4 regions of the Paenibacillus sp. P4_E11 genome follow, and region 1 is predicted to be linked to each of the others. Evidence: riboswitches for the same ligand, from Rfam matches in the RefSeq annotation. Region 1 holds a riboswitch; each other region holds the start of a gene.
The links. A riboswitch is a leader RNA that binds a small molecule or an ion and turns the genes downstream of it on or off. The one in region 1 is predicted to bind cyclic di-AMP.
Positions count from the first base shown of each region.

Region 2: another riboswitch for cyclic di-AMP. It lies ahead of AC1DWB_RS09510 (TrkH family potassium uptake protein); the one in region 1 lies ahead of AC1DWB_RS25765 (hypothetical protein).
Region 3: another riboswitch for cyclic di-AMP. It lies ahead of AC1DWB_RS21935 (hypothetical protein); the one in region 1 lies ahead of AC1DWB_RS25765 (hypothetical protein).
Region 4: another riboswitch for cyclic di-AMP. It lies ahead of AC1DWB_RS17960 (C40 family peptidase); the one in region 1 lies ahead of AC1DWB_RS25765 (hypothetical protein).

Region 1 covers NZ_JBFUIX010000092.1:7,080-15,179, forward strand. Annotated here, with positions in the region: gene uvrA (excinuclease ABC subunit UvrA) at 1-2,377, shown strand, start outside; gene AC1DWB_RS25765 (hypothetical protein) at 2,451-2,897, opposite strand; cyclic di-AMP (ydaO/yuaA leader) riboswitch at 2,930-3,102, opposite strand; gene AC1DWB_RS25770 (LacI family DNA-binding transcriptional regulator) at 3,364-4,356, shown strand; gene AC1DWB_RS25775 (L-fucose isomerase) at 4,485-6,278, shown strand; gene AC1DWB_RS25780 (TetR/AcrR family transcriptional regulator) at 6,881-7,510, shown strand; gene AC1DWB_RS25785 (alpha/beta fold hydrolase) at 7,531-8,100, shown strand, end outside.
Region 2 covers NZ_JBFUIX010000017.1:52,442-60,541, forward strand. Annotated here, with positions in the region: gene uvrC (excinuclease ABC subunit UvrC) at 1-490, shown strand, start outside; gene AC1DWB_RS09505 (CPBP family intramembrane glutamic endopeptidase) at 435-2,078, opposite strand; cyclic di-AMP (ydaO/yuaA leader) riboswitch at 2,333-2,481, shown strand; gene AC1DWB_RS09510 (TrkH family potassium uptake protein) at 2,592-3,932, shown strand; gene AC1DWB_RS09515 (potassium channel family protein) at 3,950-4,615, shown strand; gene AC1DWB_RS09520 (cation:proton antiporter) at 4,660-5,901, shown strand; gene AC1DWB_RS09525 (acetylxylan esterase) at 6,007-6,951, shown strand; gene AC1DWB_RS09530 (LysR substrate-binding domain-containing protein) at 6,942-7,844, opposite strand.
Region 3 covers NZ_JBFUIX010000064.1:13,739-21,838, reverse strand. Annotated here, with positions in the region: gene kdpC (potassium-transporting ATPase subunit KdpC) at 291-902, opposite strand; gene kdpB (potassium-transporting ATPase subunit KdpB) at 997-3,033, opposite strand; gene kdpA (potassium-transporting ATPase subunit KdpA) at 3,057-4,736, opposite strand; gene AC1DWB_RS21940 (potassium-transporting ATPase subunit F) at 4,786-4,863, opposite strand; gene AC1DWB_RS21935 (hypothetical protein) at 5,000-5,401, opposite strand; cyclic di-AMP (ydaO/yuaA leader) riboswitch at 5,527-5,711, opposite strand; cyclic di-AMP (ydaO/yuaA leader) riboswitch at 5,809-6,007, opposite strand; gene AC1DWB_RS21930 (histidine kinase) at 6,359-8,100, shown strand, end outside.
Region 4 covers NZ_JBFUIX010000046.1:16,179-24,278, forward strand. Annotated here, with positions in the region: gene thrC (threonine synthase) at 8-952, opposite strand; gene AC1DWB_RS17950 (hypothetical protein) at 902-1,213, shown strand; gene AC1DWB_RS17955 (LysR family transcriptional regulator) at 1,303-2,190, shown strand; gene AC1DWB_RS17960 (C40 family peptidase) at 2,280-2,756, opposite strand; cyclic di-AMP (ydaO/yuaA leader) riboswitch at 2,761-2,896, opposite strand; gene AC1DWB_RS17965 (hypothetical protein) at 3,029-3,847, opposite strand; gene AC1DWB_RS17970 (M1 family metallopeptidase) at 3,875-5,866, opposite strand; gene AC1DWB_RS17975 (YwhD family protein) at 5,983-6,528, shown strand; gene AC1DWB_RS17980 (transglycosylase domain-containing protein) at 7,305-8,100, opposite strand, start outside.

The sequences.
Region 1 (8,100 bases):
GCAACGGGAGTGTCAACGGCAATACATGGAGTCAATTGGGATGACCGCTGAAGCGATCGGCAAGCCGAAGGTCGATGCCATAGTTGGTTTGTCACCATCGATCAGCGTGGGGCAGCATGTTACGAACCGGAATCCGCGCTCGACGGTCGGCACAATTACGGACATTCATACGTACCTGCGCGTCATCTATGAGAAGCTGGGCGAGCGTCCATGCCCTCATTGCGGGAGCCGGTTCGTCCCTGGCCCGGATAGCAGCCAGGTCGGTCATGGTGTAGGAGACGATCAGGTAGAGGATGGACATGCCTCGATCCGCTGTCCACATTGCAATGGAGCGATGGAAGGTTTCACTCGCCGACATTTCTCCTACAATACGCCGGATGGCGCCTGCGAAGGATGCGATGGCCTCGGGAACACGGTCAGCCTGAATCTGGACGCTGTCTTCGACCAAGAGAAGAGTCTGCGGGAAGGCGGCGTCACGATCTGGTTCGACGCGTGGCTTAAGTATAATGAGTCTATTTTGAAAGCGGCAGCTTCTCATTACGGCCTGACATTCGATCCAGACATGCCGCTCGAAGCGTATAACGCCGTGCAGCGCGCGCTGCTCTACTATGGTGTCGAGAGTGAAGAATTCACTCGGCATTATCCCGATGCGAAGCCACCCAAATCGGTGAGTGGTGGCAAATTCGAAGGCGTTGTGACCGGAATATGGAGACGTTACAAGGAGAAAGCCGGCGAATCCGGTGAATCGGCACTGTTCCAGGAACAGACTTGCGCTGTCTGCCAGGGAGCCCGTCTGAAGGAAGCGATCCGTCAAGTTACAGTCGGCGGCGCGTCGATCTCCGATATTTCCGGGTGGGCGCTGCAGAATGCGCTGTTCTGGCTGGAGCAGCTGATGGGCGAGCTACAGCTAGAAGAGCGGGAGCAGGTAGAAACCCTGCTGCACGATCTAACGCTCCGCACGAAACGAATCGTCGATGTCGGGCTCGGGTACTTGACGCTTAGCCGCCAATCGATCACGCTGTCCGGCGGGGAAGCACAGCGATTGCGGCTCGCTTCTATTATTGGATCGGGCCTGACCGGGGTGCTGTATATTCTCGACGAGCCGACCATGGGCCTCCATGCCCGCGATACGGCGGGTCTGATTCAGGTGCTGCAGCAGCTTCGCGATCTGGGGAATACGGTGCTCGTGATCGAGCATGATGTCGAGATGATGCGCGCGGCGGACCATGTCATCGATATGGGACCCGGGGCAGGCAGCTTCGGCGGAAGGATTGTGGGCGAAGGTACACTGATGGAATTGATGGAGAACCCGGAGTCGGTCACGGGCACATTCCTGCGCGACGAGGAAGCTCGACAATCGGGCTTGAAGACGACTCGGACGAGACGGCCTGGGAACGGGCAGTTCCTGCAAGTCCGCGATGCCTTCGAGCGGAATCTGCAGCATATCGACGTAGCGTTCCCGCTCGGGTGCCTGGTCGCCCTCACCGGCGTCTCCGGCTCCGGCAAGTCGACACTGCTGTTCGATCTCGTGGCTGCCGGGGGCAGCGACGAGCAGCAACGCCACGGCTGCGCCAGCATTACCGGCTACGGTGCCATTGACAACATCGTGACGGTCGACCAGTCACCGATCGGTCGGATGAGCCGGTCCAACGTGGCGACGTACACGGACGTATTCACCGCCGTTCGCAATCTGTATGCCGGCTTGCCGGAGGCGAAGCAGGCCGGGCTCACGGCGAAGCATTTCTCGTTCAACACGCCGGGTGGGCGATGCGAGCATTGCCAAGGACTCGGCGTCGTGCCGATGGATATGTTCTTCCTACCTGGCCTTGAGGTACGTTGTCCGGTATGCCGCGGCAAGCGATTCCAGGAGGAAGTGCTGCGTATCACGTACAATGGACTGTCGGTCTCCGACCTGCTCGATCTGACCGTCCAGGAGAGTCTGCCGCTCTTGCAAGGTCAGATTAAGATGGACGCCCAGATCGCTTTGCTGAACGAAGTCGGGCTTGGCTATCTCCATTGGGGCCAATCGATCGTCACCTTGTCCGGGGGAGAGGGGCAGCGGATTCGGCTGGCCAAGGAGCTGAGCGGCAAGACGAAGCGCCACATGCTGTACTTGCTGGACGAACCCTCGACCGGACTGCATCCGCGGGATACCGCACAGCTGCTCATTCTGCTGAACCGGCTGGTGGACGCCGGCAATACGGTCATCGTCGTGGAGCACAACCTCGATGTCATCCGCGAATGTGATTGGGTGATCGACATCGGGCCCGAAGGGGGAGATCGAGGGGGCGAATTGATGGCGACCGGCACACCGGAGCATGTGGCAGCGGTCGAGGTCTCTCACACCGGACGCTACCTGCGAGAAGCGCTCAGGTAGGTTATCTATTGAACTAGGAAGCCCTCACATCCGAAGTATCCGGTGTGAGGGCTTTATCGATTCTATCGAATGATTAGAAGGAGAAATACGAGAGCGATTGCTGCAGCAATTCATTCTCTTCCATCTGGAAGGGCTCGTTCATAAGAGGGTATTCGATATTATCGGCCAGATCGCTTAGTGCCGCAGCAGCTAGATCTCCTCTTACTTCGCCCCAGCATAGTCTGTTACTCTGAATATATAGGAATGCGTCGGGGATAGAGAGACCTTTCAGTGACATGAAGATAGACGCCCACTTCACAAGATCGATCGGATGTTCTCCGTGAGGCAGGGTGAACGTTCCCCATCCCACTGCACCCTGACTAGTCATTTTCATCAAACCGGTGTAACAGTCTTTGTCGACTCCAAGAGTCGACCCATCCGTCCGATCAGGATCGAACAGGAACAGCTTCATAGAGCCGATCTGGTAGAGAGACGAGATAGAGTGACTTAAGTCGGGTAAGGTTTCGATTGTTTTTATCATAGGTGGGCTCCTTTACGATGCATAAGGAGGAGCTAGGCTCTCTCAAGGCGCTTACGAAGTTAGCTATCGGATTCGGGCTTGAGAGAGCCCTACCTTGGCGTATGCCTTGGATTCACCCCATGGAACGTCATTCTGTCAGACATGTAAGACAGAACATTCCGGTGGTTCCCCCGTTTCCTGGATAGGAATTCAGCGATTGACTTCTTATGTAGTTGTTGCTCCAAATGATACGACGATTAGGCAACCTTGTAAACCCGGGAGCAGCGTGAGATAAGAGGATATTTAGCCTTTATAGCAAATGAAAACGGATACAACCGAACAAGTCTTTTATTTTCTAGTCTTTTGCTTCCAGAAGCTGTGCCTTGCTCATTCGATACTTTTACGATTGAAAGGTTCTTTAGATTGTGATAATTTAGATGTGTAAACGTTTAACTAAAGGTTAAGCAGAAGGAGGCGTTCAGTCCAGGTGCGCAAGCTAACAATTAAAGATGTCGCCAAGAGCGCCGGAGTATCGACTGCTACCGTATCAAGAGTGCTGAGTGGAACAGGGTATGTGAGCGATGAAGTCCGTCAGCAAGTGTTAAGCACCGTTCAGAGCTTGAACTACCAGCCGAATGCGATTGCACGTAGTCTGAAGCAAGACCGATCTCGCAGTATCGGTATGATCCTGCCGGATATGACGAATCCGTACTTCATGGCCATTGCCAACACGCTGCAACGCAGACTGATCTCCGCTGGCTACCGCGTCCTGTTCATGGATTCGGATGAGAGTCCGCAGAAGGAGCGTGAGGCGCTTGATGTGCTGCGCAGCAACCGGGTCGACGGGATTGTATTAGCCGGAACTGGCGACAACAAGGAGCAACTTCGACACGTGCTGGGCGCTGATATTCCACTCGTGCTTGTGGACCGAAGTATTGCAGGCGTTGGGACGGATCTGGTGATGGAGGACAATCGGACGCCGGCTGGCGAGGCGATCACTTACTTGTTAGCGCAAGGCCATGCACGCATTGGCATCGTTAATGGACCAGCCACGATCAGTACGGCGAACGAACGATACGAAGGGGTTGTCGAAGCGTATAAGGAAGCTGGTGTTCCGATATCCTCCGAGTCCGTGTATCAGGGGGATTTCACCCGAGCTTCCGGCAAGCAGGCGATCCACTGGTTCATGGCACAGAGCGAGCCGCCGACAGCGATATTTTCCACCAACAATGAGATGACGTTCGGGCTGTATCTGGGCATGAAGGAGCTCGGGATGGAGACGGACAGTATCGAAGTCGTGTCGTTCGGCGAACTTGACTTTGCTTCATTGTTCCGGCATCGTCTGTCAGTCATTATTCAGAATCCTGATATGATCGGCGAGGCGGCAGCTGAGATGCTGTTGGAGCGATTGTCCAATGAGACGAAGATGAGGGAAAATCGGATTTTCGTCCCGCAATTCAAGGCCAGGCAGGAGAGTTAAGCTTGGCCGAATTTCTTTGATTTATATGTAAACGTTAACACATTTGAAAGTGCTTTCAGAACCGCGATATAGAAAATAGCTTGATGTAACCAAGGTGGAACCAACATATTCTAAGGAGGCTTTATACGATGACTACTTCTTATCCGAACAGATTGAATGGCTCAATGCCCAAGATTGGGATTCGTCCGACAGTAGACGGGCGACGAGGCGGGATTCGCGAGTCGCTAGAGCAAGTCACCATGGATATGGCACAGGCGGTGGCCCAGCTATTGACTACTGAGCTTCGCCATTCGAATGGACTTCAAGTCGAGTGCGTCCTTGCGGATACGTGCATAGGAGGAGTAGCTGAGGCGGCTCAAGCTGCAGAGAAGTTCGCCCGAGAAGGCGTTGGCGCGACGATCACCGTAACGCCTTCCTGGTGTTACCCGCTGGAGACGATGGATACCGACCCGACGATGCCGAAGGCAATCTGGGGCTTCAACGGCACGGATCGTCCAGGTGCGGTATACCTCGCTGCGGTGCTCGCAGCCCATAATCAGAAGGGGCTTCCAGCGTTCAGTATTTACGGTCAAGATGTTCAAGACTTCGAAGATGCGGCCAACATTCCGACAGACGTCCGGGAGAAGCTGCTTCGCTTCGCCAAGTCTGCGCTTGCCGTTGCCACGATGCGGGGCAAGTCGTATTTGTCGATGGGCGCCGTCTCGATGGGCATCGCGGGCTGTATTGCCGATGAAGCCTTCTTCCACAAATACTTAGGCATGCGAAATGAATATGTCGATATGACGGAGTTCGTCCGCCGGATGGATCGGGGCATATATGACCACGATGAATATGAACGAGCGCTGGCATGGACGAAGCAGAATTGCAAGGAGGGCGCCGATGTGAATCCGCCAGCCCTGCAGCGTACGAAGGAGCAGAAGGAAGGCGACTGGGAGACCGTCGTGAAGATGGCGCTCATCGCGCGCGATCTGATGGTTGGCAATCCGGCGCTGGGCGAGCTCGGCTACGGCGAAGAAGCGTTCGGGCACAACGCCATTGCGGCGGGCTTTCAGGGGCAGCGGGCCTGGACCGACCATTTCCCGAATGGCGATTACATGGAAGCGATCCTCACGAGCTCGTTCGATTGGAACGGTATTCGGGAACCGTTCGTGCTGGCTACGGAGAATGACACGCTCAATGCGGTGACGATGCTATTCGGGCATCTGCTCACGAATGCGGCGCAAATCTTCGCCGATGTGCGTACGTACTGGAGCTCGGATGCAGTCAAGCGAGTAACGGGGCATACACTTGACGGAGTCGCCCAGCATGGTGTGATTCACCTGATCAACTCTGGTCCGGCTGCTCTTGACGGAACCGGTCAAATGATAATTGACGGCCAACCGGCGATGAAGCCGTTCTGGGACATTACGGAGGCGGACGTACAGCAATGCCTGGATGCGACCCAGTGGTGCCCGGCTGTGGACTTCTTCCGCGGCGGCGGGTTCTCGACCGACTTCACGACACGTGAAGGTATGCCGGTGACGATGGCGCGCATTAACTTGATCGACGGGCTCGGGCCGGTGCTGCAGCTGGCGGAAGGCTATACCGTCGAACTGCCGGACGACGTGCACGACAAGCTCGATGCCCGTACGAACCCGACTTGGCCGACAACTTGGTTCGTGCCGAATATAACGGGCGAAGGGGCGTTCACAGACGTTTATACTGTCATGAACAATTGGGGCTCGAACCATAGCGCGGTCAGTTACGGACATGTCGGCGGTGACTTGATTACCCTCGCCTCGATGCTGCGTATCCCCGTGAGCATGCACAATGTCTCCGCAGAACGAGTATTCCGGCCTAGCATGTGGTCGGCGTTCGGAGTTATGGAGCCGGTCGGCGCAGATTATCGAGCTTGTGCTACCCTAGGGCCTTTGTACAAATAATGTATGATACGAGAATAGCGTCACTGGCACAGTTTGTATGTCTCGGCGACCCTTTTTTTCAAGAGGAAGAAGTCCAGTGGCGACGAAGTGACCAAGAAGGCACAGGACTGGTATTCGAAGATTAAGAAATAAATGTTAACGGCCGATGAACAGGCCATCCGGGATCTGCCCTCTACATGCATCAACTGCGTGGGGGGCGGATCTTTTCTTATAATATAAAGGTGGTACTAGGCAGAAGGCGATTGTTGTGGAGCTCATTCGCAAGAATACTGCAAAAGTACAGGATTTTTGATCTGTTTACATCCGAAAGTGGACAGGGAGGGGGAGAAAATCATGCACATTTGCAACATTTCGGAATTCGAAAGAGACCACATTAACGCCGTGAAGGAAAGAAGAACATCGGAAAGCCGGATGAGGGGAAAACCTCACGTTTGGTTTGATTAAGGGGGGGGGGGCGGGCCTTGGTCCTTGCGTTCAGTTGGCATGCGGGTGGGCAGTCGGCTTACTTTTCAGTGGCCTCGCCACTGGCCGGGTTTTTCATAGGAGAGGGAATATGTTACAATTGGTAAATGAACGTTCATTCACCGATAAAGGAGTTATGTATGAGTATACAAAGTAAACTGCTGGAGCAGAAGTTCAGCGAAGGCTTCGAACGATTAGCTCCAGATCCGGCAATCCGTCAAATCATCCTGCATGCGATAGAGGTGTTCTCTAAGAAAGGTTTTGTTGGTGCCAAGATCAAAGATATTGCCGCCAGTGCAGGCTTCAGTCAAGGTTACGTGTATACGTACTTCAAGTCCAAGGATGAGATTTTTACCAAGATCGTTGAGCTAGCAGCAGAAGGGGCGGGTCAATCGGTACAAGATGCATCCGAGCTGGAGGGAACCCCTTTTGAGAGGATCAGTTGGTTAACGGAAGCGTTGTTATCCCCAGATAGCATCTCCATGCAACACTGGCAATTAATCCTACTGCAAACCGCGACTTCTGAAGCAGTGCCAGAGGAAGCCAAACGAATATCGATAGAAAAGATGAGGAAACCTTTCGAATACTTCATTCCTATGATTATGGAGGGGCAGCAGGCTTCCGAGATTGTGGAGGGGGATCCGATGATGCTGGCGGTCACCTACTTTTCCTTCATACAAGGCTTGGGCATAACTAGAGTTCAGACTACGAGCCTGACGCCCTTTCCATCCATAGAGGTCATTCTCCGATTTTTGAAAAAGAGCCATTAACATGAAAGAAGGAGACTGCCATGATGAAAATATTCAAGAGTGAAGCTGGGAGAGATCAGGTGTTACGTTCCTATAATCATCTTCTTGAGCAATGGTCCACGGACATTCAGGAGTTGAATCTTGCAACTAAATACGGTATCACACATTGTATTGTAGCTGGTCGTCAGACGAACCCGCCGTTACTGCTCTTTCATGGGGTTGGGGATAATTCTGCCGTTATGTGGATGTTGAATATCCAAGAGTTGTCGAAGCATTTCTACTGCATTGCCGTTGATACAATCGGGGGACCTGGGAAAAGTGTGCCTAACGAGCAGTATAACAAGAAGATGTTCGACCAGGTGGAGTGGATCAATCAGATCGCGGACCATATGAAGATGGACAATTTCAACATAGCGGGCGTATCCAATGGGGCTTATATGGCGTTTAATTATGCAACCAGACAACCTGGGAGAGTTCGTAGAGTGGTTTGTATGGAAGGCGGAATGGTCACGACACCCGTCAAAACGATGGTGAATACCTTGCTGATGATGTTCCCGGAACTATTAATCCCAACCCGCAATAATCTGATTAACATCTTGAAAAAGCTAAGC
Region 2 (8,100 bases), on a different contig from region 1:
GCTGAAGGAGAGCTTGCCGCTACCTGATCTTGTCGTTGTGGACGGTGGCAAGGGGCAGATCTCTGCAGCGCTGGACGTGCTAGAGAATGAACTCGGGCTCTACATTCCGGTATGTGGTCTCGTGAAGGATGCCAAGCATAAGACCGCCCAGCTTATGTCAGGCGACCCTGCTGAAGTTGTACCGCTTCCCCGCGACAGCCAGGAGTTTTACTTGCTGCAGCGCATCCAGGACGAGGTCCATCGATTCGCCATCACCTTTCATCGACAGACGCGCAACAAGTCTATGGTCGCTTCCCAGCTGGATGCGATACCCGGAATCGGTGAGAAGCGCAGGAAAGCGCTGCTCAAGCATTTCGGCTCGCTCAAGAAGATCCGTGAAGCGGCGATCGAAGACTTCCGCCCGCTCGGGATCGGCGAGAAGTTGGCTAGCGAGATCATGAAGGCTCTTCAGGGCGAAGAGTCAGGCCCGGAGCACGACCCGATCTCTTGAATAGACGACCATGCAGAAGCCAGATCACAATAGCGGCTAGAGCCGGAAATGCGATGTAGAATACGCCGGCTATCGAATAACCTGCGTTTTCCCAGCCGATCAATGGCAGCCCCATCAATGTGCTGTCGATGATGGCGTGGGTGAATAAGGCCGTCAGGAAGCCGTACTTCAAGAGTGCGTAGCCGAACAACAGCCCTAGCAGCGTGACTTCAATGAGCCGGGTATACACCGGGTAAATCGGATATTGTGTGTGGCCAAATGCCCATATAAGGCTAGGGGCTAACACAGCGATGAATGTGCTGCGAATCAAGCGCTGGAAGAAGGCGATCCCGAACAGCCGATAGATCGCTTCCTCGGATATGGCTGCTGTCCAGGCCATGAGCGGGAACCATCCCACGTGCAGGAAGTTGTAGTAGGAGCTGGACGGATCATTGACCGACCACATGCCGAAGCCAGCCTGCGCGATCCAGAGCATTACCCCTTGTAAGCCTAGCATGAATATACCCAGTCCATACCCCCTCCCCATAGCCTGGAGGGTCTCACGGCCGAAGGAGGAATCGCTCCACTTCGGCCATTTGGACGTTCCTTGTATTCGCCACAATGTACCTCCCGCGGCTAAGGACAGATAGGTGGCAATCCCTAGGGCAAGCGCGAATAGGCTGGAAACGATGATAAGCAGGATAGCCGTGGCGTGGCCCATGAATGGATCTTCGCTTTCCGAATAGCCCATAGCTTGGAGGGCAGGCAGCTGATTCCAGTTGTTGAACAAGTATAAGGCCACGAAAGCGAATACGAGCAGCAGCCCTTGGCCGAAGGCCGTCTTCTTGCGGTATCGAATGGCATAGAAAATGGCGGCTAGCGCCATGATTCCAGTCAATATCAGGCTCCACCGTGACATATTGCCAGATGCACTATCCTGCTCATCCAGCCATGCCGCATACGAGGAAGGAACTTGAAAGGCCGCATGGTAGGCGGTCACTTCGGTTCCTCGTACTTCAACCTCGACCACGAGATGGGCTTCTCCGATTTTCTCTTCCGGATACGAGAATTTGAACCGATTCGGATGTTTGGAATCCGGGCCGACGACCGAATACGGCTTCCCCAGCTTTTGCGTATTCGCTAAGTACGTTTCGGCGATGCGCTGTCCTTCTTCCTTGGAAGGTGCCGGTTCTTTATGATTCACACGCCATCCCAGCACGTTCCCCTGAACCATGTCCAAGTCCAGTAAGTAGGCCGTTCCGAAGCTATTCTTCAACTCCACTTGCCAATATTCCACCGGATAAGTCTGTATGTATCGATGCGCGTAATCCGTAACGAGCTTATTTTTGAGTAAATACCCGCTAACCAATGGATCAGACTGAAAGGATACGGGATTATGGCTGAGCGAACCTGTCATCCCCTTTTGCTGCTTGACCCAAGACTCGGCGGCTTCAATCACCGCTTGCTTGCTTATTACTTTGTCTGCTTCGGCGGATAATCTGGAGCCATCGCGATCGCTGCTGGAAGCCCCCCAGTTCGACAATACAAATAATAGGATGCCAATCACAGCTAACGTGAACCATCTGAAACGCAACAGGTAGGGACGCATGGGCATTCACCTTTCTCTTTTTGCTACTCGTAGGGATATTTTTCAAGTTATCATAGATGGGGATGAAAACCAACTTCTTTAGGCGGGTAGATCAGTTCTGGCTAAAATCGAAGTAACCGCTCAATAGTTCAGGCTAACCCATGAAAACTAGGGCCTAGCTGCGCCAATTTGTCAGTGTTAACGCTTTCTAAGCCGTATTTCAGCTAAAAATGACTTTGTACAAACGAATCCAACAGGCTTATAATACGAATCAATTGAACAAAAAGCCGAATTTCCAAGCGAAAACGGGGGAACCATTAAGTAGGGGTGAATTTTGCCAGCCGTGTAAGTGAAACGGAAGGTGAATAGGGTGGCCTGCCATCCGAATCCGTCAGCTAACTTCGTAGGCTATGACAGGGAACCAGACCTTTAAGGGCGTTGGGATTCCAGTGCCTTTTTTCTGTTGCCCACATAATGGAACGTTCGCATTCGAAGACCCATAATAACGTTAAATTAACGATGAGGTGACATGGTTTGAGTGTGGCCAAGAAGTTTTACCAACTGACTCCTCCGCAAATATTGGCGCTCGGTTTCGGATTTATCATACTGTTGGGTGGTGTGTTATTGTCGCTACCCATCTCCTCCAAGAGCGGCCTGGGGCTTGATTTCATCGATGCCTTATTCACCTCAACTTCGGCTACATGTGTTACAGGGCTTGTTGTTGCAGACACGGGAACTTATTTTAGCGTATTCGGCCAAGTTGTCATTATGCTCCTCATTCAAGTTGGGGGACTTGGCTTCATGACAATGTCTACGCTGTTCGCGATAGTGCTGCGGAAGCGGATATCCTTGAAGGAACGGCTCATCTTGCAAGAGGCTATGAACCAGGGAAGCATGGAAGGCATCGTGCGTCTGATCCGCAAAGTTATTATATACTCCGTCTCAATTGAGCTGACTGCGGCTCTTATTTATACGATTCGTTGGTCATTTGATATGAGCATCGGTAAGGCGGCCTACTTCGGGGCGTTTCATGCTGTTGCGATGTTTAACAATGCGGGCTTCGACCTGTTCGGAGGCTTCCGCAGCCTGACGATGTATGTGGACGATCCGGTCGTGAACCTCGTGACGATATTGCTCATTATTCTAGGTGGGATTGGCTTCATTGTTTTGTCAGACTTGATCGATTATCGGAAAATGCGTAAGCTGTCGCTTCATTCCAAGGTTGTATTGAGCGCCACTTCCGTGTTAATAGTTCTTGGAACCGTGGTCGTCTACGTCTTCGAGTATTCGAATCCGATGACACTTGGGCCTTTGAACTGGATGGGGAAAATATGGGGAGCCTTGTTCCAATCGGTCACTCCACGTACGGCTGGTGCAAATACGGTTGATATCGGTGCTATGCGGCAGGCCACCCAGTTCTTCATCATTATTCTGATGTTTATCGGGGCCTCTCCAGGTTCGACTGGTGGAGGGATCAAGACGACGACCTTTACAACCCTGATTGGTGCTGTGATTGCCATGATTCGCGGTAAGGAAGACATTGTGCTGTTCCATAACCGTCTGGCCAAGGATCGGATTTATAAAGCGATCACGCTTACGATTATCGCTCTATTCCTGGTCGTACTCGTCTCGATGATACTGTCCACGACCGAGGATCACAGCTTCCTTATGATCTTGTTCGAAGTTACATCGGCGTTCGGTACGGTAGGGTTGACGATGGGATTGACGTCTGATCTGACCACATTCGGTAAAATTGTCATCATGCTCACGATGTTCGCAGGCAGGTTAGGACCTCTGACACTGGCTTATGCATTGGGACCTAAGGCAGAAAAGGAACTATATAGACATCCGGAAGGAAAAATCATAATCGGTTAGGGGATAATAGAACCATCATGAAAATGAAGCAATTTGCCATTATCGGTCTTGGAAGATTCGGCTCCGCTCTGGGCGCTGAGCTTATCCAGCAAGGACTGGAAGTCATGGGGATCGACAAGGATGAAGAAGTCGTAGACGATATGGCCGACAAGCTGACGCATGTCATCGCTGCTGACTGCACGGACGAGGAGACGCTCAAGGCGATTGGCATCCGTAATTTCGATTGTGTAATTGTGGCGATCGGCGACGATATTCAATCGAGTATCTTAACTACTCTGCTGCTGAAAGACCTGGGCGTGAAGATGGTCGTAGCGAAAGCACTGTCCGAGCTGCACGGGAAAGTGTTGGAGCGTATCGGTGTAGACCGCGTCATCTTCCCGGAACGGGAGATGGGCATTCGAGTTGCCCACCAGCTTACTTCGCCTAACCTGCTCGATTATATCGAGCTGTCGAAGGAATATTCGATTGCCGAGCTGTCTGTACCCAAGTGTATGGATGGCCGCTCCTTGAAAGACTTGGATCCACGGGCGAGACACGGGTGCAGCGTAGTGGCGATCAACAAGAAGAGCGGTGTAGTTATCGCTCCCAGTGCTGACGACGTCCTGGCTGAGAAGGACGTTATGGTCATCATTGGGACGAATAAGCAGATCGAACATTTCGAGCAGGAACTGGTCAACAGGTAATAGTTAGATCGTACTTTAGATTGCTGGATTGCGGAGGATTGTAAGTGGAGCAGGAAACGGGTATCGTTATTCAACATGTGTTGCTGCTACTTGTACTCATATTCGGTATTGGAATGGTCTCAGGTCGGATTGCCGTGGCATTGCGTATTCCTGATGTGGCGATGTTTCTCGTTGCGGGAATCGTGGTGGGTCAGGGCTTACACTGGGTCAATGAACCTTCGACCTCGTTCACGAATCAGTTCATCCTAACGGTAGGCTCTGTGCTTATCCTCTTCGACGGAGGGCGGAATATTCGCTTGTCTGGGTTGAAGAAGGTTTGGCTGACGCTTACGCTGCTCAGCGTCCCGGGTGTGCTTATCACCGCCGGTCTCGTTGGGCTGACAGCCCATTACGCGCTCGGGATCCCGATGCCTTATGCGCTTCTGCTAGGTGCGATTATCAGTTCGACGGACCCGGCCACGATAATCCCGGTGTTCCGGCAAGTGAAGATTCGCAAGAAGATTCGTGAAACGGTGGAGAGTGAGTCGGCGTTCAACGATGCGACAGGCTCGATTCTTACTTTCTCAATCATAGCCTATATCATGGGGACGGAGCATGTATCGCTGGGCGGAGCGGCGCTGAATTTCGCCGTATCGGCGATAGGGGGCATATTGGTTGGTTGTGTACTAGCGCTGATTGTATCTTTCCTAGTGGCGCATTTCCGACTAGGTTACTTTCGGGATTATACGACGATTGCTATGATCGGCACGGCAATTACCGCTTATTTGATCGGCGATGTCCTTCATGTGAGCGGGTTCATGGCGACCTTCTCGGCGGGTCTCATCTGGGGGAATAGCTCGATCTTCGGCCTACGGATGGAGGACAAGCAGCATGAGATGGCTCACTTCACCGATAACATCACGATCATTATGCGGATGTTGATCTTTATCCTGCTGGGCAGTCAAGTGGACTTCGCGCACGTGTACGAGTATTTGTGGCCGAGTCTTGGGGTCATGTTCGTGTTCATGTTCATTGCGCGGCCTATTACTGTGTTCGTGTGCGCCCTGCCGGATCGCCGGGCATCCTGGACGTGGCGGGAACTACTCTTCATGTGCTGGGTGCGGGAGACCGGCGTCATTCCTGCGGCGTTATCCGGGATGGTGGCCGGGCTAGGCCTTGCCCATACGGATGCGATCGCGTCCGTCACCTTCCTTGCGATTCTGCTAACGATCTTACTCCAGGCGAGCACGACCGCGTATGTGGGGCGCAAGCTTGGGCTTGAGGAGATGCCTAAGTTGGGACGATAAGTGGGTGTGTGGTTGCTGTGGTTGATGTGGTTGCGAAAAAATACGCTACAAGTTCCTCCCATACATCTGAGGAATGGTAAGGCGGTCAGTAGAGGAGATTAGTAGATGAAGGAAGCGTGCGAGAAGGATGAAATTCAGAACGCAATGAAAGCGTATCCGAATGAGACAGAGCTTGAAGCTTGGGTGCAATCAATCTGGGAGCTGGCAGATGCATCACCTTGTGAGGTGGAGCTAGTCGCGGCTGAAGCAGGGAAGTCGATCCTGGGAGTTCACCACTACCGGCACGAATTTCATTACGTCAAGCTAACACCTGCGGGAATGGAGCCGTTCTATGCGTACTGGCAGCCTTGCTCGACGCAACAGGCACCGTTGTTGGTTCACGTACCTGGCTATAGTGCTGAGATAAGCATGCATCCGGAATTCGTCTCCCAAGGGTTCCATGTATTGCATATATCGCCTCTTGGCTACGGGACGCCATGGGGGTTCGACGAGTCGAAGCGACGAGACGGGGATTGGCCTGTGCTGCGCGATACGGTGACGAGCCGGGCACAGGGCGGCTACAGACTGTGGCTGACCCACTGTGTGATGGCGGTTCGTTGGGCGCAGAGCTTGGAGGTCGCCGCGACAGATCGCCTCTCCTTCTTCGGCACGAGCCAGGGTGGCGGCGGTGCGCTGCTGCTCGGCTCGGTATTCCGCGGTCGCGGGGTGCGCTGTGTGGCCGCCGACCTGCCGTTCCTCACGAATTACCCGCTAGCTGGCAATCACGGCTCTTACTGGCGTGTCGCACAAGCATTGCAGGAAATAGACGTAATGGAAGATGGCTGGAAGGCACTTGGCTATATCGACACGATGTCGCATGCGTCGAGGCTTGACATCCCGGTCATGTTGACTGCAGGCGGGAACGATTCGGCTTGCCCGCCAGATACAATAGAAGCGTTGTACCGGCAACTGCCAGGAACACGCTCGTATACCCTGCTGAAGGACGGCGTCCATCGTTATTCGAAGGAATTCATCGCACTAGCCTCGGCCTGGTTCAGACTTTACGCGTGAGGAGGCGAGGCGTAATGTCGTTTCGCTTTCTCGATCCACAACAGGGTGGAGGCGTTAAGGGCGGAAGTATCGCCGAAGATTAGCGAAGTTGTGCGAACGGTGTCCCTGAGCTCGGTCACATCGCGAAACTGCAGACCGTTGTTGTCAAGCAGCGTCTGGCGGAGATACGACTTGGGCAGTAGTGTTGCTGCGTTGACTGTAGAGACTAGACGCAAGATCGCCTCGAACGAATCGATCTCCATCTTCACATCCAGAGAGATGGAGTAGCGGAGGAACAGCTCGTCCATCAAGATCCGGTACCAAGTCCCCTTGGAGAATAAGATCATAGGTAATTGCTGCAAGTCGCCGATCTCGATCGTCTTCCGCTTGCTCCAGGGATGACCGGAAGGAAGCACGAGGCAGAGATGATCGTCGAACAGCGGCACACAGTTGAGCTCCGAATGGTCGATACGGGAAGCGACGAGCCCCAGATCGACCTTCTTGTCTTTGACCATCGATACGATCTCATGTGTCTTGCCTGTCAGAGCCTTAATGTCCGTATCGGGATAATCCTTCGTATATAAGGCGATCAGATCAGGTAGCGTCGATTGAAGCGTCGTAAGACTGGCCCCGATCTTGATGCTGCTCTTGCCGGGAGAGTGATATTCAGCAATCGTATGCAGCAGCTTCTCACGCAATCGGCGCATGTCGATCGCGGTTTCGTAGCAAATATGCCCAATTCGCGTCAGTTCAAGCCGCTTGCCTCTTCGTTCGAACAACAGAACCCCGAGTTCTTCCTCCAGCTGGCCGATCTTCCTCGAGAGCGCGGGCTGTGATATATTCAGACTTTGCGCCGCTTTGTTCAAGCTCTTATGTTCGACAATAGTGGCGAATACGTCCAGGTTATTAAGCATGGGTAAACCTTCCTTCTTTTTCACCTATATGCAGAATAGTTATAAAAAATTATCCGATAATAGCATTTCCCTTATAAGGGTAATGGGAGTAACATGAAGTTGTCAAATAAAATTCACAAAGATTGGTTAAAGCTTGCATGATCAGTGGAAAATAGTGAGGTGTGGTCATTGGATTGTCGACTCATGTCGATAAAGTGACATTTTGTTGACGCTTGTCGTGAGCAAGAGTAAAATGGAAGATGTTTGTTTGAGGACT
Region 3 (8,100 bases), on a different contig from region 1:
GTCCGAGGTGGAGTTTTTGGATACACAAACCTTGATTAATTGTAACAAATTTGGTTATAGGAACCGTTTCCTGCCGGCAGCTCTTCTCCACGCATTCTCTCACTTCTTCATACATATCTAAAGTGATCAAATCGGGTATGTGCATCATCTCAGTATATGTCCATTGATCTTCCCCTTTGTTTTCATGCCATACTTGACACAGATATTCGCGAAAAACAAACTGCCTTACACCCCAGAATATAAAAGTGCAGGGCCAGCGATGTCTTCACATCACCAACCCTGCTCATCTGCTACTTCCCTTTCAACATATCATTCAGCGCCAAGTTCAACTTCAGCACGTTCACCCGCGGTTCGCCGAATACACCAAGACTACGCCCTTCGGTATGCTCATCTACCAGTTGCTCCAGTGCAGCTGTCGTCAAGTTGGTCAGCTTGCTGATCCGCGGCACCTGCACCATGGCGGATGCGGGCGTTATATGGGGATCGAGTCCCGAACCCGAATTCGTAATGAGGTCGATTGGCAGCTTGTTCACCGGCACGTCCGGGTTGTCCTTCTTCCACGCCTCAATCGACTCTTGCGTTCTCGCTAACATGTCGGGGTTCGAGGGGGCGTAGTTGTTCGAACCGGACGCCTCTGCCTTGTATTCGATGCTCGATACCCGGCCTTGGAAATACTTCGGATCGGTGAACGCCTGCCCGATTAACTCCGAGCCCACGACTTCGCCCTTGCTGTTCTCGATCAGGCTCCCATTGGCATTGGACGGCATCAGCGCTTGAGCAAGACCTGTGCATACTAACGGATATACGATTCCGCATAACACAAGGAGTACGAGACTTACTCTAATTACAACACCAAAAGAAAACTTCGCCATATGGCCTCCATTCTTTCTGAGCGCTGACATCTCCGCGCCGGGCTTCGCTGCATTTACTCTCGATTGTTCCCTACTATTCATACCGGACTGTTCCGAGTTACTCATCTGAATCCATCCTCCCTATCTATATCCATACATGAACGACGAGGTCGATCAGCTTAATTCCGATAAATGGCACCACTACGCCGCCCAGACCGTAAATGACCATATTCCTCTGCAGCAGCTTGACCGAGCTCATCGGCTTGTAGGCCACACCCTTCATGGCGAGCGGGATCAAGAGCGGAATTATGATCGCATTGAATATCAATGCCGATAAAATTGCTGAAAGCGGCGAACCGAGCTTCATGATGTTCAACGCCTCCATCTGCGGGATGGCGAGTGTGAACATGGCCGGGATGATGGCGAAATACTTCGCCACATCGTTCGCGATACTGAAGGTCGTCAAGGCGCCGCGAGTCATCAGCAGCTGCTTACCGATGGCGACCACTTCGATGATTTTCGAGGGGTCGGAGTCCAAGTCGACCATATTCGCCGCTTCCTTAGCGGCCACGGTGCCACTGTTCATGGCGAGCCCTACGTCCGCTTGGGCAAGCGCCGGGGCGTCATTCGTGCCGTCGCCAGTCATCGCGACCAGCTTCCCTTCAGCCTGCTCCTTGCGGATGACGGCAATCTTATCTTCCGGTTTGCTTTCGGCGATGAAATCATCCACGCCCGCTTCACGAGCAATAGTAGCCGCTGTCAACGGATTGTCGCCGGTACACATAACTGTCTTGATCCCCATCTTGCGGAGTTGATCGAAGCGCTCCTTCATCCCTGGCTTCACGGTATCCTTCAGATAGATAAGTCCATAGATGTGCCCATCCACAGCAACAGCGAGCGGTGTACCCCCTTCTGAAGCAATGGCATTCCCCTTCTGGTCCAGGTCATCAGGAATGTTTCCCCCTTGCGCCTGCACCCATCGCTTCACGGCATCAACCGCGCCCTTGCGAACTTGGCGGCCGTCCTTCAGGTCGATCCCGCTCATCCGCGTTTCTGCTTTGAACTCGATGAATTCCCCGCCCTCGGCTACCGATCCCGCTGCGTCCAACGTACCGCCTTGACGCTTCATCAGCTCCAGTACGGATCGACCTTCGGGCGTCTCATCCTTAAGTGAACCGATAGCCGCCCATTCTGCAACTGTATTCACACGCTCAGTCCCAACCGGAATGAACTCACTCGCCATCCGGTTACCGAACGTAATCGTCCCTGTCTTATCGAGAATCATCGTATTGATATCGCCAGCCGCCTCGACAGCTTTTCCCGACATGGCAAGAACATTGAATTGGGTAACTCGGTCCATACCAGCGATCCCGATCGCAGACAGCAAGCCGCCGATCGTCGTCGGAATTAAGCAGACAAGCAGGGCGATCAATACCGGAACAGCCAGATCAACACCTACATAATTAGCGATTGGAGCCAATGTAACGACTACGATAAGGAAAATCAGCGTCAAGCTTGTGAGCAGCGTATTCAACGCAATCTCATTTGGCGTTTTCTGCCTCTTGGCTCCTTCTACCAAGGAGATCATCCGATCGATGAACGACTCCCCTGGATCGCTTGTGATGCGGACTTTAATCCGATCGCTGACGACCCGTGTCCCCCCGGTGACGGAACTGAAGTCACCCCCAGCTTCCTTAATAACCGGTGCCGATTCCCCTGTAATGGCCGATTCATCTACGGACGCCAAGCCTTCCACCACTTCACCGTCCCCCGGGATCATTTCGCCTTGGGACACGACGACCATATCGCCCTTGCGCAACTCGGTTGAAGGCACCTGTTTCACTGCGTTGCCTATGATCTTATTCGCGGTGATTTCCCGCTTGCTTCTCTTCAACGAATCGGCTTGTGCCTTCCCGCGTCCCTCTGCCAATGCTTCTGCGAAATTCGCGAACAGCAGTGTGAACAGCAGGATCAGGAAAACCGTCAGATTAAACCCTATGCTATCCTCCGCACCGAAATAGGCGGGGAACACGGTCATGAGCAGCACGACGAACGTACCGACTTCAACCACGAACATGACTGGATTTTTCATCATCCATACCGGGTTGAGCTTAACAAAGCTTCCTTTAATGGCTTGCGTTATCATATCGCGGTTCAGCAATTGTTTTCTATTCGTATTCACGGATTTCTCCACCTCTCTTCAACTTAACGGATCGTCAGATGCTCGGCAATCGGCCCCAGCACTATACCAGGCAAGAACGTCAACGCTCCGATAATCAGGACGGTTCCGACCAGGATGCCTACGAATAAGCGGTTGTCGGTACGGAACGTCCCGATCGTCTCGGGAACCCACTGCTTGCGCAGCATGGAGCCGCACAAAGCCAGCATGGCGATCATCGAGATGTAGCGGCCGAACAGCATCACAAGACCCGTCGAGATGTTCCAGAAGGGTGTATTGTCTGCCAAGCCCTCGAAGCCTGATCCGTTATTCGCGGCCGACGACGTGTACTCATATAACACTTGGGATATGCCATGGAACGAAGGATTCGTAATACCCGCCTGCCCGACATCCGTAACCAACGCAAGCGCTGTAGATGCCAATATAATGAACGGATGTGCGAGAATGGCGATGGCGATCAGCTTCATCTCCCGCGCTTCGATCTTGCGGCCGAGAAACTCTGGCGTACGTCCTACCATCAATCCTGCAAGGAACACAGCGAGGATGGCGTACATGAGCATGTTGACGAGTCCTACGCCCTTACCGCCGAACACACAGTTCAGCATCATAAGAGCAAGCGGAGTTATCCCCCCAAGTGGTGTGAGCGTATCATGCATGTTGTTGACTGAGCCAGTAGTCGCCGCCGTAGTAACCGTGGTGAAGAGGGCGGATTGGGCGATGCCGAAACGCACTTCCTTGCCTTCCATACTGCCTTGCGAAGCGTCAATACCCAGTCGGTTCATTACTGGGTTACCAGCCGATTCCGAGACGTATACGAGAGACAAGAACCCAATGAATAGAATCATCATCGCCGAGAAAATAACCCAGCCCATCTTGCGGTTCTTAGCGAACAAACCGAACGTATATGGCAGCGCTGCGGCCATGCACCACATAGATAGAATCTCAATGACGTTCGTTATCGGATTCGGGTTCTCGAACGGATGAGATGAGTTGACACCGAAAAATCCGCCCCCGTTCGTCCCAAGATGCTTAATCGACTCAAGTGAGGCTACAGGCCCGATAGCAATTTGCTGCTCCACGCCCTCGATTGTAGTGGCCGTCAATGTTGGCTTCAACGTCTGCGGCACCTGCAGGGCGACTAACAGTAAGGTGACGACAAACGCCATCGGGAGGAACACCCGTACATGCGCCTTCACGAAATCTTCGAAAAAGTTGCCAATCGTCGTTCCTTTGCTCGTAATCCCTCTTACGAAGGCAATGGCTACGCACAAGCCAGTCGCCGCTGATGTGAACATCATCATCGTAATGACAGCCATTTGCGAGAAATACGACAAACCCGTTTCACCGCTATAGTGCTGAAGGTTCGTGTTCGTGATGAAGCTGATTACCGTGTTGAACGTCAATGTTTGTTCCATCGCGTCTATCGAGTTAGGATTCATGGGCAGATGATTTTGCAGCCGGAGAATCAAGTAACTGATCGCTACAAGCACGATATTCGTTCCTATAAAGCTGATTGCGTACGTTTTCCAAGTCATTCCTTTGCGTTCCCGCAAGCCAATCAGCTTATAGATCGGCTTCTCCACCCAGGTAAACCATCTATCCATGCGATTAGCTTCATTAGAGAATACATGATACAAATAAGTGCCTAGCGGCTTAACAAGCAGCACCAGCAACACAATTACAATACAGATTTGTACGATACCCATTGCAACGAAACTCCTCCCAGGAACCTGCCCCTACTTGCTGACGATTCCTCTAAAATTTTTCCGGATTGATCAAAGCGTAAGTCAAGTACACGAACACCATTACCGTAAATAGGCCGATAACGATCATTCCCGCTCGCCTCCCGACTGTTCCACCACTCGTCCACAGCCATACACAAATGCAGCGAATAGCACAAAGCAACCTGCAAGCAGCACTATCATGTAGAAGTCCATCATGCGAACAACCCCCATCCTCGTAGTCATTGTTAATCCATTAGAAAATTGACCTCATAACTATGCGTATGAATGACGTAAGCGGCTCCCAGCCCTTTGTAGATCAAGCGCGGTGCATTGGAGTGAGTGATAACGTAGATCGGCTTCACCGTCCAAGTCCGGCATATCTGGATGTAGCGGCAGCACAACGTCTGGCTTGTTTCGAATAAAAACACTTTCCCTATCCCATACTCCGGGATCATCCATGTTGTCTGATCCACTGTATCCAGTACGATCCAGTCTCTTACCCCAATCTCTTTCAATCGATCCATTTCCGTTCGGTTATTCACCAGCGCTGCAAATGGAATACCCCTGCGAATCAGTTCACGGATGAACGCTTCTCCGGTTTTGTTCGGGGCGGACACCAATATTCGCTCTGTACACGACTCCATCATCCATTCTCCTCCTAATAATTCGAGCGAAGAGAGCAACAAAAAAGAAGCCTGCATGAAGAGATGCACTCTTCCCGCGGCTTCCTACAGACACAGTCAAACACACCGTGCCTATATCCACGACAATCGTTGCCTCTCTCGATACGCTTACGAGGTTAGCTGACGGATTCGGGCGTGAGAGTCGCCCTACCCGAGTGTGTAGATCCACACCCAGGATTCACCCCATGGAAACTTGCACACCATCATACGGCTGCGTGGTTTCCCGTTGGTTCCCCCGTTCCTTTTCCATTCAAGGACTCAGCGATCATGCTTGTTCTTGCAACAAGCATGCTTCATCTTTCAACAATAGGCATAGCAAAAGACCACAGAGGCGTAAGCCCTGTGGTCGTGTTAACCGATCACAAGCTTCATCATCCTCTCTCCTGACGCTTACGAGGTTAGCTGACGGATTCGGACGGTGAGAGTCGCCCTACCCGGTTCAGGATTCCATGGTCTCCTGTCCCGGGATTCACCCCTAGCTATGCTCAATCGGCTCTCACACCGACCTCGCATCGCTGTTTGGTTCCCCCGTTTTCCTGCGCTAGGCAAGAAACTCAGCGTTTGCAAATGAAAACTTTGCATGAATCATGAGATGAATCATACGCTTGACGGAGACAGCTGTAAAGAACGACCGACTTTTGAATATAGCCATTCCAGACTTTCATACATGGTAAATCGGCAACAAACATCCAAATCCCTCTACAATACTCTCTATATCTGCGATTTACTCAGTTTTCATGAAATACATAGCAAGCGCTAGCTGGGACCCCAATAATTGAAGCTTGGATTCAATGATGCCGTTTTCATTAGCCATATTCACGGAAATAGCTGTTGCAGGGATCGCCATGCTATTTTACTTTAGCTTCTTCACAAGGTAAGATTCATATTATTTCCAATTCAATAGGAAGTGACTGATCCTTCATGGATACTTTCAAGCGGAAATCGCCGGAAGAAATTCTTCACACTATCTCCAAGCTGCACCAGGGACGGTTGAAAATTATTATCGGCGCCGTCAGCGGGTCCGGCAAGACGTATCACATGCTCCGGGAGGGCCAGCAATTGAAGAAGGAAGGCATCGACGTGGTCATCTGCGCGGTGTCGACTTTGAGGCGTCCGGAAACGGTGGAACAGCTGGCTGATCTGGAACGGGTTCCGAGCATTCACTGGATGGATGGGAGCATCGAACGCAAGGATTTGAATCTGAAGGGCTTACTGGAGCGGAATCCGGAAGCTGTGCTCGTCGATAATCTGGCGCATTGCAACCGTGAAGGTGCGCGGTTCGCCACTCGGCTGGAGGATATTCAGTATCTGCTCAGCCATGGGATTAGCGTCATCACGACTATTAATGTATATGAGCTAGAGGGGATTCACTCCCTCGCCCGCGATTGGACTGGGGTCGAAGCGGAGCACACGGTCCCGGCGGATACGCTGGAATTGGCGGATGAAGTACGTCTCATCGACGTCTCACCCGAAACTTTATTGAAGCGCATGGAGGAAGGACACTTATCGGGCAGCCACAACGCTGCTTTATTCAAGAGAGGTAATCTAGCTGTGTTGCGTGAGCTGGCACTGCGTCTAGTCGCGGAAGATGTGAACGGGACACTGGAGAAGCACCGTGAGGAGATGGGACTGGTCGGTCCATCCGGGGCGACAGAACGCATCCTGGTGTCCGTACAGTATCATTGGAACGGTTCGCTTTACATTCGGCGCGGGCAGCAAGTCGCGAGAAGATTGAATGCGGATTTGTTAGCCGTCACGTTCGTCCATCCGCAGCGTGAACTTTCCAAAGAATCGGCTGCATTCAAGCGGTCCATGCTGAAGCTGGTGGAGAAAGTTCATGCCCAGTTCGAGGAGCTGCCGCTCCCATCCAGACGCAAGCTGCCTTCGGTGCTGGTGCGATACGCCTTGGAACGTCATGTTACGCGCATCGTCCTGGGACATTCGAGACAATCCCGTTGGCAGGAGCTGTGGCAAGGTTCGATCGTCAGTAAAATGTTGAACAAAACTCGTAACATCGACATCTTCCTAATGGCAGATCGTGCCGCAAGAGAAGGCGAACAGATCATTCCAGCAAAGACCGTTCAACCCAAGGAAACTGGGTTATTCCGTAGACTGTCCACGGCCGAAGTGGAGCAGAAGATCGAGAAGATCATTCGCGGACGGTTGAAGGTGTTGATCGGAGCCGCGCCGGGAGTCGGTAAAACGTACGCGATGTTACGTGAGGGTAATTCGCTTCTGGGTAAAGGAATCGATGTGGTGATCGGCTTGTTGGAAACCCACGGACGTGATGAAACGACAGCGCAGATCGGGGAGCTTCCTCTCGTCCCGCGACGGAAAGTGAGCTATCAGAATGTGCAGCTGGAGGAGATGGATGCGGATGCGATCATCACCCGTAATCCCGAAGTCGTCCTGATTGACGAACTCGCGCATACAAATGTACCTGGCAGCCATACTAAAAAAAGGTATGACGATGTCATTCGCATTCTGGACGCTGGTATCTCGGTCATCTCCACCGTCAATGTGCAGCACCTCGAAAGCCTGAACGATGCGGTAGAGCAATTAACCGGTGTTCGTGTCCGGGAGACCGTGCCTGATTACATTCTAAGGATGGCCGACGAGGTCGAGCTGATCGATGTGACCCCCCAATCGCTCCGGCAACGAAT
Region 4 (8,100 bases), on a different contig from region 1:
TGCCTACTCACATAGCTGTATCCTTCAACAGATGCCCCGTCAGAATACACACCGCTGTCTCCTCCGGGTGGATGTCACCCGAGGCGACCAGCTTGCGCAGTCCGGCGACGGTCGCGGCAGAGGCTGGCTCGCAACCGATGCCGCTGCGGTCAATGACGGCTTTGGCCGCCACAATCTCCGCATCGCTCACGATGGCGGTCAAGCCTTTCGTCTGGCGGATCGCGTAGTGCAGCGCCTTCTTCCATCCGGGCGGGTTGCCGATATTCAGCGCGGAAGCCATGGTGAGCGGGTGCGGCTCAGGCTGGAGCTCGAGTGCTCCCTCTGTCACCAGACGGTGGAAGGGTGCGGCGCCTTCAGCCTGAATAACGGCCACACGGGGGAGACGGTCGATGAAGCCGAGTGCCAGCAGATCGCGCAGGCCTTTGCCTAAGGCGACGGCGTTGCTCAAGGCTCCGCCAGGTACTACAATCCAGTCGGGCAACGTCCAGCCTAACATCTGCGCAATTTCGTAGACGATACTCTTCTGACCCTCGATGCGCAGCGGATTGATGGAGTTGCATACGTAAGCGTCGAGGCGGCTCCCCTCCGCTACGAAGGAGGCGATACCAGCGTCATATCCGCCACCCGTGATCGGCACGATCCTTGCACCATAGGCCTGCGTCTGATACAGCTTACCTGCGGCCACATGGGCGTCCGGCAGCCGCACGATCGTCTCGGCGCCGGCCAAGGCGGCATACATCGCTAGCGAGGCGGACGTGTTGCCCGTCGAGGTGCAGGTGAAGCGGCGATAGCCTTCCGCTACCCCACGGGAGACAGCCGCCGTCATGCCGTTGTCCTTGAACGAGCCGCTCGGGTTCTCGCTCTGCGCTTTCAACAACAGGCGGCGCACACCGGCATAGCTTTGAACTCGGGCCGGTGTATAGAGGCCGGTATTGCCCTCGTACTTCGTCACGATGGACGAGAGCGGCAGCTCCGGATCGATCAGTTCCTTATACCGCCATACGCCGCTGGCGTAGGGGGTCATCCGTTCGGCCAAGCGGTCGTGGAACAGCCGCTTCAACACATCCATGTCGATTCCACGGTAATCCTGCTCGATGTCATACCACCCGCCGCATCGGCACTGCAGCAGCTGCGATTCCGCAGCAGGCCGCTCCCGACGACAATCCCAACATACCCATCTCATGCGCTTCACCACTCCTGTATACTAAGGTAGCTTTACCATACAGCAGCCAGAAATATAAAACTAATATATAATAATCGTAATATCATATATTAAATTTATGAATGGAGCGTTGTTTCCCTATGAACCTGCATGCTCTCCGGCTATTTCACACGGTAGCCCGGTTAGGAAGCGTGACTCAAGCGTCCAAGGAATTAAGGATTAGTCAGCCGGCGGTCACGATTCAATTACGGAATTTGGAGCGTGAAATGGGATTGGTCTTGATCGAACCAAGAGGCCGAGGCGTCTCACTTACGGAGGCAGGTGAGCTGTTGGCCGAGCAAGCGGAGCGATTGTTCGCACTGGAGCAGGAGATCGAGGCCGGGATCGAGCAATATCGAGAAGGGAAGAGGGGCAGGCTGCGATTGGCTGCGACTTCCTTGCCTGCACATCGGCTCCTACCCCAATGGACGGCTGGCTACAAATTGCGCAATCCTGATCTGGATATCCTGGTGAACTCTTGCAACAGTCAGGAGGCCATTCGGCAGTTGCTCACGTACAAGGCGGAGTTAGCTTTTATAGGTGGAGGAGGGGGGATACCGCAAGAGCTGGAGAGTGAGCTGTTGTTGGACGACGAGATGATCTTCGTTGTGCCTCGAGACCATCCGCTGGCCGACCAGAGCGTGACGCTGGGTACGATGCTGCAACAACCGTTCATCGTCCGTGAGGTAGGGAGCTCAGCCCGCGATATGCTGGAGGGATTGTGCCGGGAGCAGGGGCTTACGCTGAAGATCGGCCTGACATTCAATGGGCTGTATGAGATTATTCGTGCGGTAGCTGCAGGTTATGGAGCCATGTTCGTCTCCGCCCTAGAGGTGAAGATGGCCTTAGCTGAAGGGGCGGTGGCGCAAGTCCATGTCCCTGAGATGAAGCTGACGAATTCAATTCGTCTATGTCGGCGAAAGGGAGAGAAGCTGAGTCCTGCTACGCTGGGATTCCAGACCTGGGTGCGAACGCAGCTCCAGCACTAGCCGATCATGAATACAAGCCCGGCACGGCGGATAGTTCCGCGTCGTACCGGGCTTGTTGTGGGGTTAAGCTTGGATCATCAAAGGGTGGTTCACTTGCTCACTTCTGCGGTTAACTGGTTGTAAGTGTCATCTGTGAGGAACCGCCGAGCGGATACATACGTCTTGACGTAGTATTTCTCGCTGAGCTTGTTTTTCACAATACCTTTGTCCGTAGCTGAATGTACGAACTCGTCATTACCCAAGTAGATACCTACATGGGAGATGCCGGAGCCATCGGTGTTGAAGAACACGAGGTCTCCTTGTCTCAGATCCTCTTTCGCAATCCAATAGCCTTCCTTGTTCTGGGCTTTGGATTGATGTGCCAGCTCGAAACCGAATTTGGCGAACACGAACATCGTGAAGCCGGAGCAATCGAAGCCAGTTTCCGGGGAAACTCCGCCGTACTTATACTTCGTGCCGACCAGCTCGTCCACCGTCGATTCGAGGACCGTTGATGCGGAAGCGCTACCAAGGTGGAAACTTAGTAGAATAACAAGACTTGCGAAAAACAAAAAAACCTTTTTCAAAACGACAAGCTCCTTCCAGTGCCTACGAGGTTAGCTGAGGGTTCGGTTGAAGGTTCCCTATGATCACTTTGAAGCGAGATCAATTCACCCAGATTGGATCCCCCGTTTCCCGGAAATCGGGAATTCGGCAAATATCGATTGTTTTTTTATACCAGGTTTATGTATTCGCCTTTGTCTGGCAAAATCCTCCTTCCTCTGCGAAAAAAATGCGAAAACAAGAAAAAAGCCCGAAATCCTTAGCGGATTTTGGGCTAATCGTGTCAAAAACCGAACTATGTGACGTTATTTTCTGTAAAATAGTGGTATTGCGTCGAAACGGCCCACAGCTTGAACAACATCTTCAGGATGTGGAACACTTGATGCAGGATCAAGGCAGAGAGGCCAGCCCACATTAAGGATGCCGATAAGGTCAGGGCAGTCAGCACGGCGGAAAGTGTCAGCAGCACACCAGCGATGATCAGGACTACAGGCAGACGGCGTATGAAAACACCAATCGTTTCGAGAGCAGGGGCCTGGATCGTCTTGCCAAGCATTAAGTAGAGGAAGATCAGATGGATGAGATAACCGTATACGAACATCCCGACTAGCCAAGGCAGCAGAGAGAGTGCGAGTGATTCGTAGGACGATTGGGTGCTCAGTGCCTTCTGCGCAATCGGATAGAGCCAATAGAGTGGGGCGGCAGTCAGGGCGATCTGGAACAAATAATAGAGCGCGAACATACCGCTGAGTTCTTTCACCCCTTTGAAGAAACGGTAGCCAGCATTCAGGTGCGTATGATGAATAGAGTAGAAAATGCCTGCGTTAATCATGGGTGTAAGAATCATCCTCGCCAGGATCAGTCCACATAAGGTCCAAATATAAGGGTGGCTAATATCGGTTTTCGTTAGTTGGAATTCGCCCTCGGTCAAGAATAGCTGTGTCGCAGAACTGGATAGGTGCCCGCTTGGATATCGATGCATTAAGGGCACGACGATGGATTTGACGAACGATAGCAGCAGCAGTCCCCAAGCGAATTGATAGATCCACAGTACGATTAGTAGAAAATATTGCGAAGTGGTCGTTCGAAAGCCGTCATTTAAATAGCGAAGCATAAGTATTCCCCCCTTACCGTTCATGGCTTACCAAGCGATCCCATCCACAAAAGTCTCAATCAGCTTAACAAGCCCTATGTTCCAGCGAACCTTCCATTTCTCGTTGATTTCGGTTTGATAGAAGTTGTTGATACGCTTGTTCTCCAGAACGAGTGTGTGAGCCGGATCGATAACGACCCATTCCAGAGGAAAGTTGCTTATGAGAGTGAACAGTACTTGAGAATCGGTACCCGCCCATGCGCGTTCCACCGTACTGCCGTCGGAGAAATGGAACTGCACCGGAACGTCTTTGTAAGAGCCCCCCAGCTTACGTACCAGAACGGAGTGTTCATACACAAGCTCGCCGTCGCGTTTCACCTTCTTGGACTGCACTTGATCGATGGAGTAATCGGCCATCAGACCGCCGTACACGAACTGGTCGAAGAAGCCGCTCCAGCTCGTGCTGGTCACATCTTCAAGCGTCTTTTGGAAATCCATGGTGGACGGGTGACGGAACTTCCATCGTTCGAAATAAGTGCGTAACACTTTCTGCATCTGCTTCTTCCCGATCTGATCCTCGATCCCCTTCAGCACCAGCTTGGCACGGATATACACATTGTCCGCATAGTGGCTATGGTTCTCATATCGCCAGGCGTCCTGCTTGAGCGGGGCAGGAGTCGTCATATAGCTCGATTCCAAGGGTAGATTCGGCTTCTCCCCGAACTCGCTCTCCATGACCATATCTTCGGCGTACGAAGTGAAGCCTTCGTCGAGCCAAGCTTCCTCGAACTCATTGCTCGCTACCATACCGTACCAATATTGGTGCCCGATCTCGTGGACGATGACCCGTTCCAGACCGAACCCGGACGTATTCCCGGAGGCAGCCCAGCCTGTGACGAGCGTTGGATATTCCATGCCTCCCGCACCATTCGCTCCATCAGGGGGTACGACGATGGACAGCGTGGAATAGGGATAGGTGCCATACCATTCGCTGTACTTGGCTAGTGCCCGCTTGGCTGCATAGAAGTAGCGATCCTTCAAGTCTTTATGCGCCGGATCGAGATAGAGCTTAATCTTTACGCCAGGGATGTTCGGCGTGGAGAAAGGTTCCTCCGCGTAGACGAACTCAGGTGAAGCGGCCCAAGCGAAATCGTGCACATCGTCAGCGTAGAAGGAGTAGGTCTTCTTTTTGCCATCGTCTGAAGCGGGCTTGGTTGGAAATCCGGTCGCGGCCACTGTATACGTGGACGGGACTTGAATTCTCACATTGTAGATGCCGAAGTCGGCGTAGAACTCCGAGTTCCCATGATACTGATGCAAGTTCCAACCTTCTTCTGTACGTCCTCGAGTGCCTTTGGGCTCGTACACGGCAAGCTTAGGAAACCACTGCCCTGCCATAACAAAATCGTCCTTATACCCCATGCGGGCGAATACACGCGGTAGTTGAACAGAGAAGTTCAGCTTAAGCGTCGTTCGCTCACCAGGGTTTACCGCCTTGGGTAAGCGCACTTTCACTAGGGTCTGATCCTGCTTGTTGCCGTCATCGGGCTGAACGAACTGTAGGGTTGAGGACAAGTCGAGCCCGTCCTCCGCACGAATAGACGTAATATCCATTCGGCCGAAGCTATCCTTGGTCATCTCATCCTGACGGAGCTTGCCGCCGGATTCCTTGTTGAAGGTTGTCCGTTTGGACTGGAACGCATTAGGGTACATGTGGAAATACAGCTCGCTGACTGGCTTACTGCCAGGATTCTCCCAAGTGATTGCTTGGGCGCCTTGTAGTGTTTTGTTGTCGGGGTCCAGTTGGACGGACATGTGGTACTCGACAATTCGGTCGCTCAGAGCCTTCGGCGCGATACGGATTGGTGCGGGAGGTTCGAGCTGATTCCCGGCGGACGGCTCTTGATGTAATGCGGCGCGATCGGAGGAGTTGGAACCCGGCAAGAAGGCCGCTGACAGGGTGCCGAGCGCAAGTACAGTAATGAGTATCCAGAGCGCCGGATGTTTGGACAGGCGTAAGAAGTAGTTGGACATTGACATATTCACCCCGTTGACAAGCTTTCTACCCCATCTATATGTTTGCATTTGGACAAATATTAGCTAAAATGAGTAAAAAGAATGATAATTCCAGAAACGACTGATAGGATGGTGCCGAAATGGACGATCGTGATTCAAATACAGTGCCGGAAAAGGCTCAAGGGCAAGAGCAGGAGCCAGTGAAAGAGAAGAAGAAGCTTTCGCTGAACGTAGTCAGCACTAAGGAGCACCGTGGGTTCGGAGCGGGCACGATTGATCTGAATAACTTGTCCAGCATCATTATCGATGGGGATGAGGCGTATATCGATCTGGGCGCCATCCATGCCAAGAGCAAGGTGGAGAAGGGCGTCAAGTTCAGCATGAACAAGGAGGATGTGCCGAACGGTCGCAAATGCTGGATCGTATGGGTGTATGTGGGACGTGACGATGATGGGCCGTTCTATGCGGGATTGACGGCTTGTGAGATGCTTGTGGATACGGAGGCGCGGCGCGGGTGGAAGATATTAGCCGATCATGTGAACAAGATGGACTATGCGATGAAGCGCCGCGTAATCACAGAGGGCTTGAACGAGACGGAGAAAGCTGCCTTGAAGCGAGTGCTGATTGAGCACAATACGGAATGGTGGGAGCGTACCGGCGAACAGTTGAAAGTAGCGCTTGCCTAGAAACTGGGACCGGGGCCCCCCGCAAAGTAATAGGAGCAGGTTTCGAAGGCCATCTTCACTTTGTGGGGTTGTAAATCCGAGGTCCCCGAAAAGTAATCGGAATACGCTACGATAGCAATACGTCACTTTTTGGGGTAATAAGTCCGGGGCCCCCACAAAGTAATAGGAGTAAGCATCGAAGGCTATCTTCACTTTGTGGGTATTAAATCCGGGGTCCCCGAAAAGTAATCGGAATACGCTACGATAGCAATACGTCACTTTTTGGGGTAATAAATATGTGGCGATTATGTGTCATGCGTTGAAACGAAACCACCTTCTCGAGTAAACTAGGTGGAGTATATCTTCGCACGATATGCTAGGACAGCAAAGAGGAAGACGCGTATTCGCGTCTTCCTCTTTGCGTATCTATTGTCTAACTCCGCTGAGGCCGCTCCCTGTGGAGCTTTTAGACGGAAAACCCGTCTAACTCCGCTGGAGACCGCTCCCTGTGGAGCTTTTAGACGGAAAACCCGTCTAACTCCGCTGGAGGTCGCTCCCTGTGGAGCTTTTAGACGGAAAACCCGTCTAACTCCGCTGGAGGTCGCTCTCTGTGGAGTTTTTAGACGGAAAACCCGTCTAACTCCGCTGGAGGTCGCTCCCTGTGGAGCTTTTAGACGGAAAATCCGTCTAACTCCGCTGGAGGTCGCTCCCCGCGGCGCTTTTAGACGGAAAACCCGTCTAACTCGGCACGAGGTCGCTCCTTGTGGAGCTTTCATCCTCTTTACTTTGTGAGGGACTTAATCATTCCACCAGCGCTTGAAATCATTCCACCAAGACTTCGAATCTTTCTTGCCCGGCTGCGCAGCACTGTCTGGCTCGACCTGTTGACCCGAGCACGATTCCGTCGGTTCCGTGCCTTTCACGAACGATTCCATGCGTGTGTTGGTGGTGCAACCGTTCGTCGCCAGCTTGCCGGTGATTGTGTCGATGTAGACACTCACCACATTGTCGGGCATCGGGAACAGCTTGGGCGGAATCGGCTCCAGCACTTGCTCCGTGAACTCCGCGAAGATCGGGGCAGCCTGATAAGAGTCGATCGCATTGATCGTCTTATCGCGATCATAGCCAACCCACACCGCCGTAGCCAGCTCCGGTGTGAAGCCGACCATCCACGAGTCGGTGTTGGTTGTACCAGTCTTACCGGCGACCGGCCGCTTCAACGTCGAGGCGACTCGACTGGCTGTCCCGCCTTCGGCGAACACGCTCTTCATCAGATTCGTCAGCACGTACGTGGACGCCGGATCGGCGACTTGTTCTTTCTTCGGCTTGGCCTCATACAACACTCTGCCGTTCGGCGTTTCGATCCGGATAATCGCGGTCGGCTCGATCCGGCTGCCCATGTTAGCCAATGTGCCGAAGGCAGAGGCCATCTCCAATGGACTTACCGGGAATGTACCCAGGGCAAGCGACGGAAGCGGTTCGAGCGGGCTAGTGACGCCTAACTTACGAGCCATTTGGATGACTTTGTCAACCCCCACCTGCATAATTGATTGTACAGCGAAGATGTTGTCCGATTTCGCAATCGCTTCGCGC